DNA from 2 places in the Kitasatospora sp. NPDC057595 genome. Region 2 is predicted to be linked to the other one. Evidence: riboswitches for the same ligand, from Rfam matches in the RefSeq annotation. Region 2 holds a riboswitch; the other holds the start of a gene.
The links. Region 2 has a riboswitch for S-adenosylmethionine ahead of thrC (threonine synthase). Riboswitches for the same ligand answer to the same signal wherever they lie in the genome.

Region 1 (5,753 bases), on a different contig from region 2:
GTTGACCGAGGAGAAGGGCACGTTGAGGGCGTGCGCCTTCTCGGTCCAGAACTCCGGCCCCTTGACGGAGCGGAGCGTGAAGTACATCGCGAAGAGGGCCGCGAAGAACATCAACTCGGAACTGAGCCAGACGATCGTTCCGACGCTGACCATGTTCGGCCGGTTGACCGATCCGTGCGCGTGCCCGGTTTCTACTGCTGTTGCTGTCGCCACGACGGACATTATGTCGGTCCCTTATTCCGTCTTCACGCCGGGGGGTCTCCCTCGGAGTGTCCGGTGCGTGCGGTATGCCCCCCTGGCACCCCGCAGACCGCACCCACCCGTGCTGAGCAGCGGCGTGTCCCTTTTCTGACGGTTCCTCGAAGGCCCTTCCGGGGGCTCTGGCGGCGTGTCGCGGCGCTCCTGCGGGGCCGTCGGTAGTAAGGGGAGAGACCACCCGTCCGCCGTACGGGTGGTCCGTGCGGGCGGGGGTGACGCGCCGTGCTCCGCCCGGACCAGTGGCGGGCGGCGGCGGTTCGAGGAGGATCTCGCGGGAAGGGCTCGGCGGCGGGTGATCGGGAGTAGCATCCGGGGAGAGGCGAACGTGGTCCGGATCACACGTGAGGGAGCAGGCCCATGGCGTACACGACCGACGAGACGCTGACCGTTCTCGTCTACAGCCACGACCGCACCACCCGCGAGCAGGTGCTGACCGCTCTCGGTCGGCGGCCCGCGGAGGACCTGCCGGAGCTGGACTACCTGGAGTGCGCGACCACTCCCGCGGTGCTCAAGGCGCTGGAGAAGGGCGGCATCGACCTCTGCGTCCTGGACGGCGAGGCGGTGCCGGCCGGCGGGCTCGGGCTCGCCAGGCAGCTGAAGGACGAGATCTACGGCTGCCCGCCGCTGCTGGTGCTGATCGGCCGGCCGCAGGACTCCTGGCTGGCCGCCTGGAGCCGGGCCGACGCGGCGATCTCCCAGCCGGTGGACCCGGTGGCGCTGGCCGAGGCCGTCGCCGCCCTGCTGCGGGCGCGGCTGGCCAAGCGGGCGCCCGCCTCGCGGTAGCCGGGCCCGGCCGGGCCCGGCCGTCCGGTCCGGCCGTCCGGGGCGGTGCTCCGGGGCGGCCGTCTCACCTCGCGTCTCAGTACAAGAGAAGAAGGGTGAACGGCGGAGCCCCGGCACCCGCCGCTCGATAGGCTGACTCCGTCCCTACGTCCTTCCCCGTCCGCGGGGAGCGAGAGCTGGAGTCAGCCATGGTGAACGTGCACCCTGCGAACGGCGGTAGCGAGCCCGCGCAGGTGGTCCGCACCTGGCCGGACATCCTGTCGGCGCTGCTGAGGGGGGAGGACCTCGACCGCGCGGCCACCGCGTGGGCGATGGACCGGATCATGAGCGGGGAGGCCTCCCCGGTGCAGATCGCCGGCTTCATGGTGGCGCTGCGGGCCAAGGGCGAGACGGTCGACGAGATCTCCGGCCTGGTGGACTCTATGTACTCGCACGCCGAGCCGCTGTCCATCCCCGGTCCGGCGGTGGACATCGTCGGCACCGGCGGCGACCGGGCCAAGACCGTCAACATCTCCACCATGTCGGCGATCGTCGCCGCGGCGGCCGGCGCCAAGGTGGTCAAGCACGGCAACCGGGCCGCCTCCTCGGCGAGCGGCTCCTCGGACGTGCTGGAGAAGCTGGGCATCAGCCTGAACCTGCGCCCGCGCCGGGTCGCCGAGATCGCCGAGGAGGTCGGGCTCACCTTCTGCTTCGCGGCCACCTTCCACCCCTCGATGCGGTACGCCGGTCCGGCCCGCAGCGAACTCGGGGTGCCGACCGCCTTCAACATCCTCGGCCCGCTCACCAACCCGGCCCGGGTGACCTCGCACGCCATCGGCTGTTTCGACACCCGCCTCGCCGGGCTGATCGCCGGGGTGCTGGCGCAGCGCGGTGCCGGCGCGCTGGTCTTCCGGGGCGACGACGGGCTGGACGAACTCACCATCACCACCACCTCGCGGGTCTGGATCGTCCGGGACGGCGCCGTCACCGAGACCACCTTCGACCCGCGCGAGGTCGGCATCGAGCCGGTCGGCATCGAGGCGCTGCGCGGCGGGGACCCGTCGTACAACGCGGAGGTCGCGCGCCGGCTGCTGGCCGGGGAGCACGGGCCGGTGCGCGACGCGGTGCTGCTGAACTCGGCGGCCGCGCTGGTGGCACTGGAGCTGACCGGCGCGCCGCTCGCCGAGCAGCTCGGGACGGCCATGCGGCGCACCGCCGCGGCCATCGACTCCGGCGCGGCGGGCGATCTGCTGAAGCACTGGTCGGAGGCCACCGCCCGGCCGTGACGCGGTGGTCGGGGCCCGGGGGAGCAGCCTCCCCCGGGCCCCTCCGGCTGTCCGGGATGCGGACTCCTGTTTGACCGCGGGACGGACGCGACCTAGAGTCTTCGCCAGGTCATGAGCGACAGCGTCAAGCCCCAGCTGGCTGTCCGGCAACCCTCCGTCCGTGGCGGGGTGCCCTGGGTGAGGACCGGGTCACGTGGCGCATCGTCCGCGTGGCAAGCGCGGACGCCGGACCGACAGCACTCCCGGGGTCCCTGACCCGTACAGGAGTGCATCCTCATGTCCATCGGCACCTCTCTCTGCGCCCCCCTCGCCGTCCTCGGCCACGACGTCCAGGTCCCGCTCGCCAACGGTGACAAGGTCGGCTACGCGGCGCTCGACTACGCGGCCAGCTCCCCGGCGCTCCAGCGGGTCTGGGACGACGTCGCCGCCTACGCCCCGTACTACGGCAGCGTGCACCGCGGCGCCGGCTACCTGTCGCAGCTCTCCACCGACCTGTTCGAGCAGAGCCGCCGCACCGTCACCGAGTTCCTCGACCTGCGCGAGGGCGACCAGGTGGTCTTCACCCGCGCCACCACCGACTCGCTCAACCTGCTGGCCGGCGCCGTCCCGGCGGGGACGCAGGTGTTCGCCTTCGAGACCGAGCACCACGCCTCGCTGCTGCCCTGGGCGCACGCCGGTCTGCCCGTCACCTACCTGCGCGCCCCCCGCTCGCACGCCGAGGCGGTCGAGGCCTTCGACGCCGCGCTGGCCGCCTCGCCCGAGGGCCCGAAGCTGCTCTGCGTCACCGGCGCCTCCAACGTCACCGGTGAGCTCTGGCCGGTCGCCGAGCTGACCCGCACCGCCCACCGGCACGGTGCCCGGGTGGTGCTGGACGCCGCGCAGCTGGCCCCGCACCACCGGGTCTCGGTGCGCGAGCTGGACGTCGACTGGATCGCCTTCTCCGGCCACAAGCTGTACGCGCCGTTCGGCGCCGGGGTGCTGGCCGGCCGGGCCGACTGGCTGGACGCGGCCGACCCGTACCTGGCCGGGGGCGGCGCCACCCGCACGGTGGCCCGGGAGGCCGACGGCTCGGTGGCCGTGCAGTGGCACACCGGCCCGGCCCGGCACGAGGCCGGCTCGCCCAACGTCATCGGCGCCTACGCCATCGCCTCGGCCTGCCGGGCGCTCACCGAGGCCGGGTTCGACGCGCTGGAGGCCCGTGAGCGCGCGCTGGTCGCGCGGCTGAAGGCCGGGCTGGCCGAGATCCCCGAGGTCCGGGTGCTGAACCTGTTCGGCGCGGACTCGGACCGGGTGGGCGTGCTCTCCTTCGTCGTCCGGGGCTGGAACAGCTCGCACTTCTCGGCCGCGCTGTCCGCCGAGTACGGCATCGGGGTGCGCGACGGCCTGTTCTGCGCCCACCCGCTGGTCCGCACGCTGCTCGGCGACGAGGAGGCCGCGCCCTCGGAGTGCGGCGCGCCGGAGCCCTCGCTGCCCGGCGAGCGCAGCCTGAACGCGATCCGGGTGAGCTTCGGCGCGGGCACCCCGGACGAGCACGTGGACCGGTTCCTGACCGCCGTCCGCGAGCTGGTCACGGACGGCGCGGCCTGGACCTACCGCAACGAGGGCGGCCGCTGCGTCGCGGACACCCGCCGGGAGGGCTGAGGCCCCGCCGACGGCGCTACTCGTCCAGACCGATCGAGAAGGCCGCTTCCAGGTCGTGCTGGGAGTAGGTGCGGAAGGCGATCTGGGTCTCGGTGTGGGCGACGCCCGGGACCTTGTTGAGCCGGCCGGGGATCACCTCGGCGAGGTCGTCGTGCCGGCCCACCCGCACCATCGCGACCAGGTCGTAGCCACCGGTCACGGAGTAGACCTCGCTGACGCCCTCGATGGCGGCGATCGCCTCGGCGATCTCCGGGATGCGGTCGACGCTGGTCTTGATCAGGACGATGGCGGTGATCACGGTGGCGTACTCCTTTGTGAGGTGCCGCCAGCGTATCGGGCGGCGGCGGCACCGTCGCGGGGGCGGGTGGCCCGGGGCCGGCGCCCGGTCAGGGTGCAGGCGTAGAGGAACCCGGCCGCGAAACCGATCACGTGCACCACGTACGCCACACCGGGCCCGGCGGAATGCACCGACCACCACTGGAGGGCGAACCAGAGCCCGAGCACCAGCCAGGCCGGGAAGCGCAGCGGGAGGAAGAGCAGCAGCGGGACGAGCGTGGTGACCCGGGCCCGCGGGTGGAAGCGCAGGTAGGCGCCGAGCACGGCGGAGATCGCCCCGGAGGCGCCGATCAGCACCCGGGTCGCGTCCGGCGAGTGCGCCTCGGCCAGCGCGAAGCCGTAGGTGGTCAGCGCACCGGACGCCAGATAGAAGAGGAGGAACCGGGGGCGACCCAGCCGCCGCTCCACGGTGGGGCCGAAGACGTGCAGGAAGAGCAGGTTGCCCAGCAGGTGCAGCCAGCCGCCGTGCAGGAAGAGCGCGCTGAGCACGGAGAGCGCCGGGTGCTTGCCCGGGGTGGGCGCGGCCGGGCAGCCGGGCACCGGGTCGGGGGCCTCGGCGAGCTGGCCGGCGGTCAGCGGGCGACCGGTCAGCAGTTCGGCGGGGACGGCCCCCCAGCGCTGCTCGTAGCGCTGCTCCGCGCAGACCCGGGTCCGGCCGTGGCCGTAGAGCGGGTTGAGCCCGGCCGCCGGTCCGAGCAGGAAGACCGCGGTGTTGAGCGCGATCAGCGCGTAGCAGACGGCCGGTGCGGCGGCGGCCGGCCGGCCGCGGCGCACGCCGGTGCGGTCGGGGAGGACCGGGAGGGCCATGGGCCCCAGCATCCCTCCGGCACGCGGCGGGCACCGCGCGGTTACGGCAGGTGGGCTACCCGCCGCGGGCCGGTCGGCCGGTGGCCGTGAAGGTTGCCCCAGGCAATAGGCTTGGGGCGGGCAATCCCGCCTCCCGCCGCCGACGCCGGGGCTCCGGGGGGAGCGCCTGAGCCCACCCAGGGACCACCCGAGAGGACCCCCGATGACCGTCCCCGCCCTGACCGCCGAGACGCGCTGGCGCTGCACGCTCTGCGGCAACCTGACCCGCTTCGACGTGACCCGGACCGCCCGGGTGACCGAGTTCCTCCACTTCGACCTGGCCGGCGAGTCGAAGATCGAGGAGACCCAGGTGCTCAGCGAGACCGTCGAGTCGGTGCGCTGCCGCTGGTGCAACGCGGTGGACCAGGTCGAACTGGTCGCCCGCCCGGGCGCGGCCGACGGCGCCGAGGGCTCCGAGCAGGCCTGATCGCCTGATCCGTGCGGCGGGCGGTGCGGGGCATGGCCGACCGCCGCACGGGACAATACAGAGAGAACGCACGGAGTGTGACGGGGACGGCGGCCGGGGGCCGTACCCCGCTGGACCAGGATCGGAGCCGAGGACGTGGTGGACGCAGCGAAGGAGCCCGGCGGGCCGCAGGGGCGGCAGCCCGCTGCGGACGCGCG
Region 2 (10,577 bases):
TGAACGCCACGTCCAGGGTCAGCGTCGAGCCGGCGATCGCGCCGCCCTCGACCAGCCGGGCGACGCCGTTCTTGACCTCGACCTGGAGCGGGCCGAGCGGGTAGAGGCCGTCGCCCATGCCGGCCGCGCCCATGGCGTCGGTGATCAGGGCGACCCGGGCGGCGCCGGCGGTGCCGTAGGCGAGGTCGAGCACGGACGGGTGCAGGTGGACGCCGTCGTTGATCAGCTCGACGGTGACCCGCTCGTCCTCCAGCAGCGCCACGATCGGGCCGGGCGCGCGGTGGGCGATGCCGGGCATGGCGTTGAAGAGGTGGGTGGCGACGGTGGCGCCGGCCTCGATGGCCTCCAGCGTCTTGGCGTAGTCCGAGTCGGTGTGGCCGACGGCGGCGATCACGCCGAGGTCGGCGAGCATCCGCACGGAGTCGAGGCCGCCGGGGAGCTCGGGCGCCAGGGTGACCATCTTGGCGTGGCCGCGGGCGGCGTCGACCAGCTTGCGCACCAGCGCCGGGTCGGGGTCGCGCAGCAGGTCGGGACGGTGGGCGCCGCAGCGGTTGTGCGAGATGAACGGGCCCTCGAAGTGGATGCCGGCGAGGACGCCGTCCTCGACGAGCTCGGAGAGCACGGCCGCCTGGCGGGTCAGGTCGTCGATCTCGCCGGTGACGGTGGAGGCGACCGTGGTGGTGGTGCCGTGCTCCAGGTGGGTGCGGGCGACCTTGAGGGCCTCCTCGGCGATGCCGGAGGCGTAGGACGCGCCGCCGCCGCCGTGCACGTGCAGGTCCACGAAGCCGGGGACGACGGTGTACCCGGTGAGGTCGAGGTCGCCGGGCGTGGCGGAGCCGCCGAGACCGGCGATCCGGTCGCCCTCGACGGCGAGGCGGTCGCCCTCGACGACGCCTCCGGGCAGGACCAGCCGGGCGCCGGCCAGTGCGAGTCGGTCCGCGGTCACGCGGTCACCTCCATGGAGAGCAGATCCCAGGCGAGCAGGCCCGCGCCCAGTGACGCGGCGGTGTCTTTGAGCATGGCCGGTACGACCTCGGGGGGCATCTGGAAGGTCAGCCGCTCGGTGACCGCCGCCCGCAGCGGGGTGAAGAGGGTGTCCCCGGCCTCGGCCAGACCGCCGCCGACGATGACCCGGGACGGGTCGAGCAGGCTCTGGGCGAGCACGATGCCGTCGGCCAGGGCCTCCACCGCGGCCTGCCAGACCGCGACCGCGCGCGGGTCCCCGGCGTCCACCGCGACGGCGCAGGATGCCGCGTCGGCGTCGGGGTCGCCCACGGCCTCGGCCCAGGCACGGGAGACGGCGGAGGCGGAGGCGAGGGTCTCCAGGCAGCCGCGGGCGCCGCAGCCGCACTGCGGGCCGCCGGGGCGGACCACCACGTGGCCGATCTCGCCGCCGTAGCCGTGGGCTCCGGCCTCGATCCGGCCGTCGATGCCGATGGCGCCGGCGATGCCGGTGCCGAGCGCGATGAACAGGAAGCGCCCGACGCCCCGGCCACCGCCGAGCCGGCCCTCGGCGAGGCCGCCGGAGCGCACGTCATGGCCCAGGGCGACCGGCATCGCGCCGCCGTCCGGGCCGGCCAGGCGCTCACCCAGCAGCTTGCGCAGCGGCAGGTCGCGCCAGCCGAGGTTGGCGGAGAAGACCGCGATGCCGTGCTTCTCGTCGATCGTCCCCGGGACGGCGACACCCGCCGCGAGGGGCGCGACGCCGAAACGGCCGCGGCCTTCGTCCGCCAGATCGGCGGCGAAGTCGAGGATGGCGGTGACCACGGCGTCCGTGCCGTGCTCCCGCCCGGTCGGGCGTCGTGCTTCGAACAGCACGGAGCCGTCCTGGGCGAGCAACGCGGCCTTCATGCCGGTGCCCCCCACATCGAGTGCGATGACGTGCTTCACGGAGGACAGTTTCCCTTGACCAGGTCTAAGAGGTCTAGTCCAGTTGTCGGATTGGTCTGGTCCAAAGGGGTGAGCTTTGTCGCAGAAGCGTGTGGTGTGCGGCACTTTGCGCGAGCTCCTCGGCCGACCCCCGGGTGGGGGTGGGGGCGGGTTTGGCAGGTCGGACCGGGGATTGTCGTTGCGCGGTGCGCAACGACTCCCGCACTTCGATAACTACCCGGTGTCCGGGCGTCGGAGGTGTGGACCACCGCGCGCCCGGTTTGGCACCCTTGCCGCCTTCCCCCGGCCGGATCCCCTTCCCCCGATCCGGTCCGTTCCACTCCAGGATCCCCCTCGAAGGCGGTACCCGCGTTGGACAGGCGCGCCCAGGTCCCCCCGGTCCCCACCCGGTTGTTCGGCGTCGCGTTGGCCGGCGCCCTGGCCGGAGCACTGGTGCTCACCGGCTGCGGCGGCCAGGACGACGGCCCCGTCACCCTCAAACTGGTCGCGGCCGACTACGGCGAGAGCGCGGACACCAACTCCAAGCTGTACTGGGACGACCTCGCCCGCCGCTTCGAGGCCGCCAACCCGGGCATCAAGGTGGACGTCGAGGTGGCGAGCTGGACCGACATCGGCAAGCGGGTCGACGACCTGGTGAAGAGCGGCAAGTCGCCCGACCTGCTGCAGACCGGCGGCTTCGCCGACCAGGCCGCCGCCGACCGGCTGTACCCCGCCGCGGACGTGCTCTCGCTGGAGACCCAGGCCCGGATCATGGAGTCGTTCTCGCACGCGGGACAGGTGCTCGGCACCCAGTACGGCATCCCGTTCGTCTCCTCCTCCCGGGTGCTCTTCTACAACAAGGCGATCTTCCAGAAGGCCGGCATCACCCAGCCGCCGACCACCTGGAACGAACTCCGGCAGGCCGCCGAGAAGATCAAGGCCAAGGTCCCGGGCGTGGTCCCGTACGGGCTGCCGCTCGGGCCCGAGGAGGCGCCGGCCGAGTCGATGCTCTGGACGCTGAGCGGCGGCGGCAGCCTCTCCGACGACGTCGGCAACTACACCATCGACAGCCCCCAGAACCAGGCCACCTTCGGCTGGCTCAAGGCCAACCTGGTCACCACCGGTCTGACCTACCCCGAGCCCGGCAAGGTGAATCGCACCCCGGTGTTCAGCGACTTCGCCTCCGGCAAGGTGGCGATGCTCAACGGGCACCCGACGCTGCTGCGGATGGCCACCAACGGCAGGATCGACTTCGGGACGGCGCCGATCCCGAAGAAGGACGGTCTGGCGAAGGCCGGCAGCCTCGGGGTGGCCGACTGGATGATGGCCTTCAAGGCCAACGGGCACAAGAACGAGATCCGCCGGTTCCTCTCCTTCGTCTACACCAAGGAGAACCAGCTCACGTTCGACGAGACCTACAACCTGCTGCCGGTCACCCAGGACGCCTTCGACGCGATGACCAAGGACCCGAAGCACGAGGACCTCAAGCAGTTCGCCGCCGGCCTGGGCAACGCGAGCTTCTACCCGTTCGGCGACCCGGCCTGGGCGGAGGTCTCCAACCGGATCAAGGCCGGCATCGGGGCGGCGGCGACCGGTGACGCCAAGCCGGTGCTGGAGGACCTCCAGCAGGCGGCGCTCAAGGAGGCGGCCCGGATCCGCAAGTGAACCCGGGCCGGGAGGCGGGGCGGCAGGGTGGTGGTACGGGCCTCAGTAGGTGATCGTGTAGACCTTGCGCAGCGTCTCGTGCACGGTCCAGGTGGTGCGGTCGCCCGCCCGCAGCACCCCGCAGACGCCCGGGCCGAGTTCCAGCACCGGGCCGCCGTCGACCACGACGGTGGCCCGGCCGCTCAGCACCACGAATACCTCGTCCGCCTCGACGTCGGTGGCCGTGCCCGGGGTGATCTGCCAGATACCGGTCTCCCCGGTGGCGGATCCGGTGAGCACCAGAGCGGACACCTCGGGGGCGCCGGAGACAATAAGGGCCGGGTCGAGCGGGTCGGGGACGAGTTCCGCGCTCGGGACGTGCAGGGCGAAGGCGGCGGCCGGGGTGCTGGTCATGGGGGCGACGCTAGTCGCCGGGCCCGGGCGGCGCAGGACGCAGAGTGTGTCGGGTCCCCGGGGGAGAATGACACTCCGTAGTGATGGACGGAGGTGCGCCCGGATGGACGCGGACGACGAGGCGGCACGGGAACCGGCCGCTCCCGGCGCCCTGGACGAGCGGGACCGGGCCGTGCTGGAGCTGGAGGGCCGCTCATGGCGGACGGCCGGCGCCAAGGAGCGCGCCGTACGGGAGGAGCTGGGGCTCTCCAGCACCCGGTACTACCAGCTGCTGAACGGGCTGCTGGACCGGCCGGAGGCGTTGGCGCACGCCCCGGTCCTGGTCAACCGGCTGCGCCGGGTGCGGGACGCCCGCCGGGCGGCTCGGTAGGCACGGGCCCGGTGGACCGGCACGGCGGGCACGGCGGGCGGGGCGGTCACGGCGGGCGGGGCCGCCCCGGGCCGACGGGTGACCCCCGCCCGGGGTGGGTACGGTGCCAGGCATGGGCCTTGCCGACATGACGCGACCGCTGACGGATGCCGGGCGCGAGGGGCTGGCGGCGCTGCTCGCCGCGCCCCGCGACGCCGTGATCGCCCTCGACTTCGACGGCACGCTCGCCCCGATCGTGCCCGACCCGAGCCGGGCCCGGGCGCACCCGGGCGTGGCCCCCGCGCTGCGCGCGCTGGCGCCGCACGTCGGCACGGTCGCGGTGGTGACCGGCCGCCCGGCCGCCCTGGCGGTGGAGTACGGCGGGCTCGCCGGGCTCGGCGGGGTGGTGGTGCTCGGGCACTACGGCGCGGAGCGCTGGGAGGGCGGGCGGCTGACCGCGCCGCCGCCGCACCCCGGCGTGGCCGCGGTGCGCGAGCGGCTGCCGGAGGTGCTGGCGGAGCTCGGCGCGCCGGACGGCACCTGGGTGGAGGACAAGGGCCGCTCGGTGGCGGTGCACACCCGGCGCACCGCCGAGCCGAGCGCCGCGTTCGAACTACTGCGCGGCCCGATGGAGGCGCTGGCGGGCGGGCACGGGCTGGTGGTGGAACCGGGCCGGCTGGTGCTGGAGCTGCGGCCGCCGGGGGTGGACAAGGGCGCGGCGCTGACCGGGCTGCTGCGCGAGCGCGGTGCCCGCTCGGTGCTCTACGCGGGCGACGACCTCGGCGACGTCCCCGCCTTCGCGGCGGTGGAGGAACTGCGCGGGCAGGGCCTGGCCGGCGTGCTGGTGTGCAGCGGCGCGGTGGGCGAGTCGCCGGACGCCCCGGTGCGGGAGCTCGCCGACCGGGCGGACCTGGTGGTCCCGGGCCCGGCCGGCGTGGTGGAACTGCTCGGAGCGCTGGGGGAGGAACTCAGCGCAGAGCGTTGAGCTGGTCCAGGAACCACTGCTGCGGCGGCAGCGCCGTCGCCGCGGCGGCCAGCCGCTTGGTGCGGTCGGCGCGCTCCCCGGCGGGCATGGTGAGCCCGGCGTGCAGCGCCTCGGCGGTGGCCACGATGTCGTACGGGTTGACGCTCAGCGCGTCCTCGCCGAGTTCGGCGTGCGCGCCGGCCTCCCGGGAGAGCACCAGCGCGCAGCCCCGGTCGGAGACCACCGGGACCTCCTTGGCGACCAGGTTCATGCCGTCCCGGATCGGGTTGACCAGGGCCACGTCGGCCAGCCGGTAGGCGGCCAGCGAGCGCGGGAAGTCGTCGTCGACGTGCAGGATCAGCGGCTTCCAGTCGGGCGTGGCGAACTCCGCGTCGATCTCGGTGGCGAGCGCCCGCACCCGGTCGGTGTAGGCCCGGTACTCGGCGAGGTCGGTGCGGGACGGGTAGGCGAAGGCGATGTGCACCACCCGGCCCCGCCACTCGGGGCGGGTGCGCAGCAGGTGCCGGTAGGCCAGGAAGCCGCGGACGATGTTCTTGCTCAGCTCGGTGCGGTCGACCCGGACGACGGTGCGGCGCTCGCCGACGGCGGCGCGCAGGGCGGCGAGCCGCTCGTCGACGTCCGGGCGGTGGGCGCGCTCGCGCAGGAAGTCGGCGTCGGCGCCGAGGCCGTGCACGCCGAGGGCGGTGGTGCGGCCGGCGTGGGTGACGGTGAGCGCCTCGCGGTCGACCGTCGCGCCGAGGAAACGCTCGCAGCAGTCGGCGAAGGCGAGTGCCCAGCGGCGGGTGAGGAAGCCGGCCCGGTCGGCGCCGAGGATGCCGGTGAGGACGGCCTCGGCGATGTCGTCGGGCAGCAGCCGCAGGTACTCGGGCGGCGCCCAGGGGGTGTGCGAGAAGTGGCCGATCCGCAGGTCGGGGCGGGCGGCGCGGAGCAGCGCCGGGACGAGCGAGAGGTGGTAGTCCTGCACCAGGACGGCGGCGCCGGGGGCGGCCTCGGTGGCGAGCGCCTCGGCGAAGGCGGTGTTGTAGGCGGTGTAGGACTGCCACTCGGCGCGGAAGCCGGCGTCGAAGGCGGGGGCGGTCGGGGTGTCCCAGAGCAGGTGGTGGACGAACCACAGGGTCGAGTTGGCGATGCCGTTGTAGGCCTGGGCGAAGGTCCGCGGGTCTATGTCGAGCATCCGGACGGCCTGCCCGCCGACGTCGTGGCCGGCCCGGTCGAGGCGGCCGTCCGGGGCCTCCCGGGCTGCCCGGCGGTCGGCGTCGGAGAGGGCGGCGCAGACCCAGACGGCGTCCGGGTCGTCGATCGCGGAGAGCCCGGAGACCAGGCCTCCGCCGCCTCTGCGGAGCGTCAGCGTGCCGTCGTCCGCGGTGCCGAAGGACACCGGCCCCCGGTTGGACGCCACCAGGACGGGGGCTGCGCCGGTCGGATTCGAACGCTCGGTCGTGTCAGGGCCCATGGTTGGTTGGTTGCCGGGGGTCCGGGGTGGCAAACCCCTCAGCGCCGGGTGGCGTACTCGGGGACGGTGTGCATCGGCGGGCGTTCGGTGGCGGTGACCGGGTGGGTGTGGGCGGTGAAGGCTCGGGTGCGCGGGTCGCGGGTGAACTGGGTGAGCCGGGGGTGGAGCAGGTCGGCGGAGGCCTTGAGTCGGTGGGTGCGGTCGAGCCGTTCCAGCGCGGTGCGGTAGATGGTGGCGGCCATCCGGCCGAGCGCCTGGCCGTCCTGGTGCCGGTGGTGGCGCACGCCGACGTCCACCTGGGCGAGCGCGTCCAGGCCGGCCGTCTCCAGCGCGTCGACCAGCAGGCCGAGTTCGACTCCGTAGCCGGTGGGGAAGGGCAGCCGTTCGAGCAGCGAGCGCCGGGCCGCGTACTCGCCGCCGAGCGGCTGGACGAAACCGGCGAGTTCCGGCCAGTGCAGGTTGAGCAGCGGGCGGGCGACCAGCTCGGTGACCCGGCCGCCGCCGGCCGGTACGACCGCCCCGTCGGTCTCCAGCGGCCGGTCGTACATCGCCTTGACCAGCTGGATGTCCGGTTCGGTGAGCAGCGGGCCGATGATGCCGGAGACCAGGGCGGGGTCGAATTCGCGCAGGTCGGCGTCCACGAAGCAGACGATCTCGCCGCGGGTGACCAGCAGCGAGCGCCAGAGCACCTCGCCCTTGCCGGGGGCGGCGGGTATCCGGGGCAGGATCGCGTCGCGGTGGACGACGGTGGCACCGGCCTCGGCGGCGACCGCGGCGGTGGCGTCGGCGGAGCCGGAGTCGACCACCACCAGCTCGTCGACCAGCGGCAGCCGCTCCATCAGCTCGCGGCGGATGACCCGGACGATCTCGCCGACGGTGGCCTCCTCGTCCAGCGCGGGCAGCACCACGCTGACGGTGCCGGCCGGGCCGAGCGCGCGCTTGGCCGCCGGCAGCGTGTGCACCGGGCGGTCGGCCGCGCTCCACGAGCGCCGGCGCAGCCAGGACGCCGTCTCGGGGAGGAGCTCGGGGGTCGGTTCGGCGGGCACGGTGCGCTCCTCGGCGGGGTCGGGTGCGGGGGTCGGGTACGGGGCCTGGTGGGACGGGGCATCTCGCGTGGCGGACGGTGCCGTTCGGGGTTGACGCCTTCGGATACAGTCTTCGTACAGCGGTCGGACCTTCGCACGCCGGGGTCACCGCTGAGCAGGACCACAACTTCACAGAGCTCATCCAGAGGGACTGAGGGAACGGCCCGTTGACGTCCCGGCAACCTTCTCGCACGGTCGGCTTCGAGCCCCGGCGGGACAGGTGCCAATTCCGGCCCGGGCGCGACCGCGTCACGGGGAAGATGAGGAGAGAGGCCTCGCCACCATGGCTATCGACACCGCCGTACCCGTCACCGTTGACCTCGGCCCCGCCGCCCAGCTGTCCTGTCGGGAGTGCGGCACCAAGTTCCCGCTCGGTCCCAGCTTCGCGTGCCTGGAGTGCTTCGGCCCGCTGGAGATCGCCTACGACTTCGGCAGCGAGGGCGCCGAGGAGCTGCGCAAGCGGATCGAGGCCGGTCCCGCGTCGATCTGGCGCTACGCGCCGCTGCTGCCGGTGCCCGCGGACGTCGCGGGCAAGCCGAACCTGAACCCGGGCTGGACCCCGCTGGTGAAGGCCGACAACCTGGGCCGCGAGCTCGGCTTCACCGCCCAGCTGCACGTCAAGGACGACTCCGGCAACCCGACCCACTCCTTCAAGGACCGCGTGGTGGCCTGCGCGATCGAGGCGGCCCGCGCGTTCGGCTACACCACGCTCTCCTGCTCCTCGACCGGCAACCTGGCCGGCGCGGTGGGCGCGGCGGCGGCCCGGGCGGGCTTCCGGTCCTGCGTGTTCATCCCGCACGACCTGGAGCAGGGCAAGGTCGTGATGGCCGGGGTGTACGGCGGCGAGCTGGTCGGCATCGAGGGCAACTACGACGACGTGAACCGGTTCTGCTCGGAGCTGATCGGCGACCCGGCCGGCGAGGGCTGGGGCTTCGTCAACGTTAACCTGCGGCCGTACTACGGCGAGGGCTCCAAGACGCTCGCCTACGAGATCTGCGAGCAGCTCGGCTGGCGGCTGCCGGAGCAGATCGTGATCCCGATCGCCTCGGGCTCGCAGCTCACCAAGATCGACAAGGGTCTGCAGGAGCTGATCAAGCTCGGCCTGGTCGAGGACCGGCCGTACCGGATCTTCGGCGCCCAGGCGGCGGGCTGCTCGCCGGTCTCGGCCGCGTTCAAGGCCGGCCACGACGTGATCCGGCCGGTCAAGCCGGACACCATCGCCAAGTCGCTGGCGATCGGCAACCCGGCCGACGGCCCGTACGTGCTGGACATCGCCCGGCGCACCGGCGGCGCGGTGGAGGACGTGACGGACGAGGAGGTCGTGGCCGCGATCCGGCTGCTGGCCCGCACCGAGGGCATCTTCGCGGAGACCGCGGGCGGCGTGACCATCGGCGTGCTCAAGAAGCTGGTCGAGACCGGGCAGCTGGACCCGTCGAAGGAGACCGTCGCGATCAACACCGGTGACGGCCTGAAGACCCTCGACGCCGTCTCCGAGGCCGGGATGACCGCCGTGATCCGGCCGAACCTGGAGTCCTTCCGGGACGCCGGCCTGGCGACCGCCTGACCCTCGCGCCACCCACGTCCCACCCGTCCCGCCCCCAGCCCCGCCCGCGCGCCCGCAACGAGGAGACCCCCATGAGCGCCAACGTCCGCATCCCGACCATCCTGCGCACCTACACCGGCGGCGCCAGCGAGGTGCCCGCCGAGGGCGGCACGCTGGGCGAGGTCATCGCCGACCTGGAGAAGAACCACGCCGGGATCGCCGCGCGCATCCTGGACGACACCGGCAAGCTGCGCCGCTTCGTCAACGTCTACGTGAACGACGACGACGTGCGCTTCGCCGAGGGCCTGGCGACGGAGATCAAGGACGGCGCGAACATCTCGATCATCCCGGCGGTCGCCGGCGGCTGATCCCGCGCGCGCCCGTTCCCTCCGGGGCGGGCGCACCGTCTCCGGCTGTCCGCGGCACGGAATTCCGTGCCGCGGACAGCCGCGCGTATTTTGGCGGGAATATTTTCGGTGCCGGTCGGAGTAAAGTGTCGCTCGACCGGGAACAGAGGCCGCCCTTCCGCTCATCCGGGAACGAATCCACCGCATCGCCACCACCGCCGGTGTCCGCCCAGTGGGGCCGGTGCCGGGGTCCGGGGCCCGGGAAACATGTCAGGCCGGTGTCAGAATTCTGACCGGGATTTCTGGTAATACGTCCGCTATGTCCGGCGGGAAATGCGGCTTTCCTGGTGTTTATGTCCGTCCTGTCCCCCATGATGCCGGGTGAATTCCCCGACATTGGGCCTGTTGCAGAGGGCGTCGATCCGGATACATTCAGCCGCGGTCGACGCAATCGCCCGTTCGCCGGATGCCGTTCGGCGACATCGGGAGGATCGCGGCGTGCACGGCCGCGCCCAGGGGGGGTTCCCCGGGCCGGCAGCCAACCAGACCCGCGCCCGCAGACCTGCGGGGGCGTGAAGGGCCAGCACAGCACTAGGGGAGTTCGGAATGGCTCAGGGCACCGTCAAGTGGTTCAACGCGGAGAAGGGCTACGGCTTCATCGCGGTCGACGGTGGTGCGGACGTCTTCGTCCACTACAGCGCGATCCAGATGGACGGCTACCGCACCCTTGAGGAGGGCCAGCGGGTCGAGTTCGAGATCTCTCAGGGGCAGAAGGGCCCGCAGGCGGACATGGTCCGCGCGGCGGTCTGACCTTTCCGACACCCAGGAGTTCGGCTCGGCCCATCGGCTGGTGCACCTCTTGCTTCACGGCGGGCCCGTGCGACGCAT

Region 1: it holds a riboswitch for S-adenosylmethionine, as region 2 does, so the genes downstream of both, ACFU9E_RS22505 (aminotransferase class V-fold PLP-dependent enzyme) here and thrC (threonine synthase) in region 2, are expected to answer to the same signal.

What each region holds. Positions count from the first base shown of each region.
Region 1 is NZ_JBHVGL010000015.1:42,414-48,166, reverse strand. Features, by position in the region: gene ACFU9E_RS22520 (heme-copper oxidase subunit III) at 1-222, opposite strand, end outside; gene ACFU9E_RS22515 (hypothetical protein) at 616-1,041, shown strand; gene trpD (anthranilate phosphoribosyltransferase) at 1,230-2,306, shown strand; SAM riboswitch class IV at 2,414-2,531, shown strand; gene ACFU9E_RS22505 (aminotransferase class V-fold PLP-dependent enzyme) at 2,583-3,947, shown strand; gene ACFU9E_RS22500 (Lrp/AsnC ligand binding domain-containing protein) at 3,964-4,245, opposite strand; gene ACFU9E_RS22495 (rhomboid family intramembrane serine protease) at 4,242-5,090, opposite strand; gene ACFU9E_RS22490 (hypothetical protein) at 5,293-5,556, shown strand; gene ACFU9E_RS22485 (NYN domain-containing protein) at 5,692-5,753, shown strand, end outside.
Region 2 is NZ_JBHVGL010000002.1:75,586-86,162, forward strand. Features, by position in the region: gene nagA (N-acetylglucosamine-6-phosphate deacetylase) at 1-946, opposite strand, end outside; gene ACFU9E_RS03730 (ROK family protein) at 943-1,890, opposite strand; gene ACFU9E_RS03735 (extracellular solute-binding protein) at 2,242-3,534, shown strand; gene ACFU9E_RS03740 (cupin domain-containing protein) at 3,577-3,927, opposite strand; gene ACFU9E_RS03745 (DUF3263 domain-containing protein) at 4,031-4,297, shown strand; gene otsB (trehalose-phosphatase) at 4,410-5,261, shown strand; gene ACFU9E_RS03755 (trehalose-6-phosphate synthase) at 5,245-6,714, opposite strand; gene ACFU9E_RS03760 (glucosyl-3-phosphoglycerate synthase) at 6,753-7,760, opposite strand; SAM riboswitch class I at 7,935-8,066, shown strand; gene thrC (threonine synthase) at 8,083-9,363, shown strand; gene ACFU9E_RS03770 (MoaD/ThiS family protein) at 9,435-9,710, shown strand; gene ACFU9E_RS03775 (cold-shock protein) at 10,296-10,499, shown strand.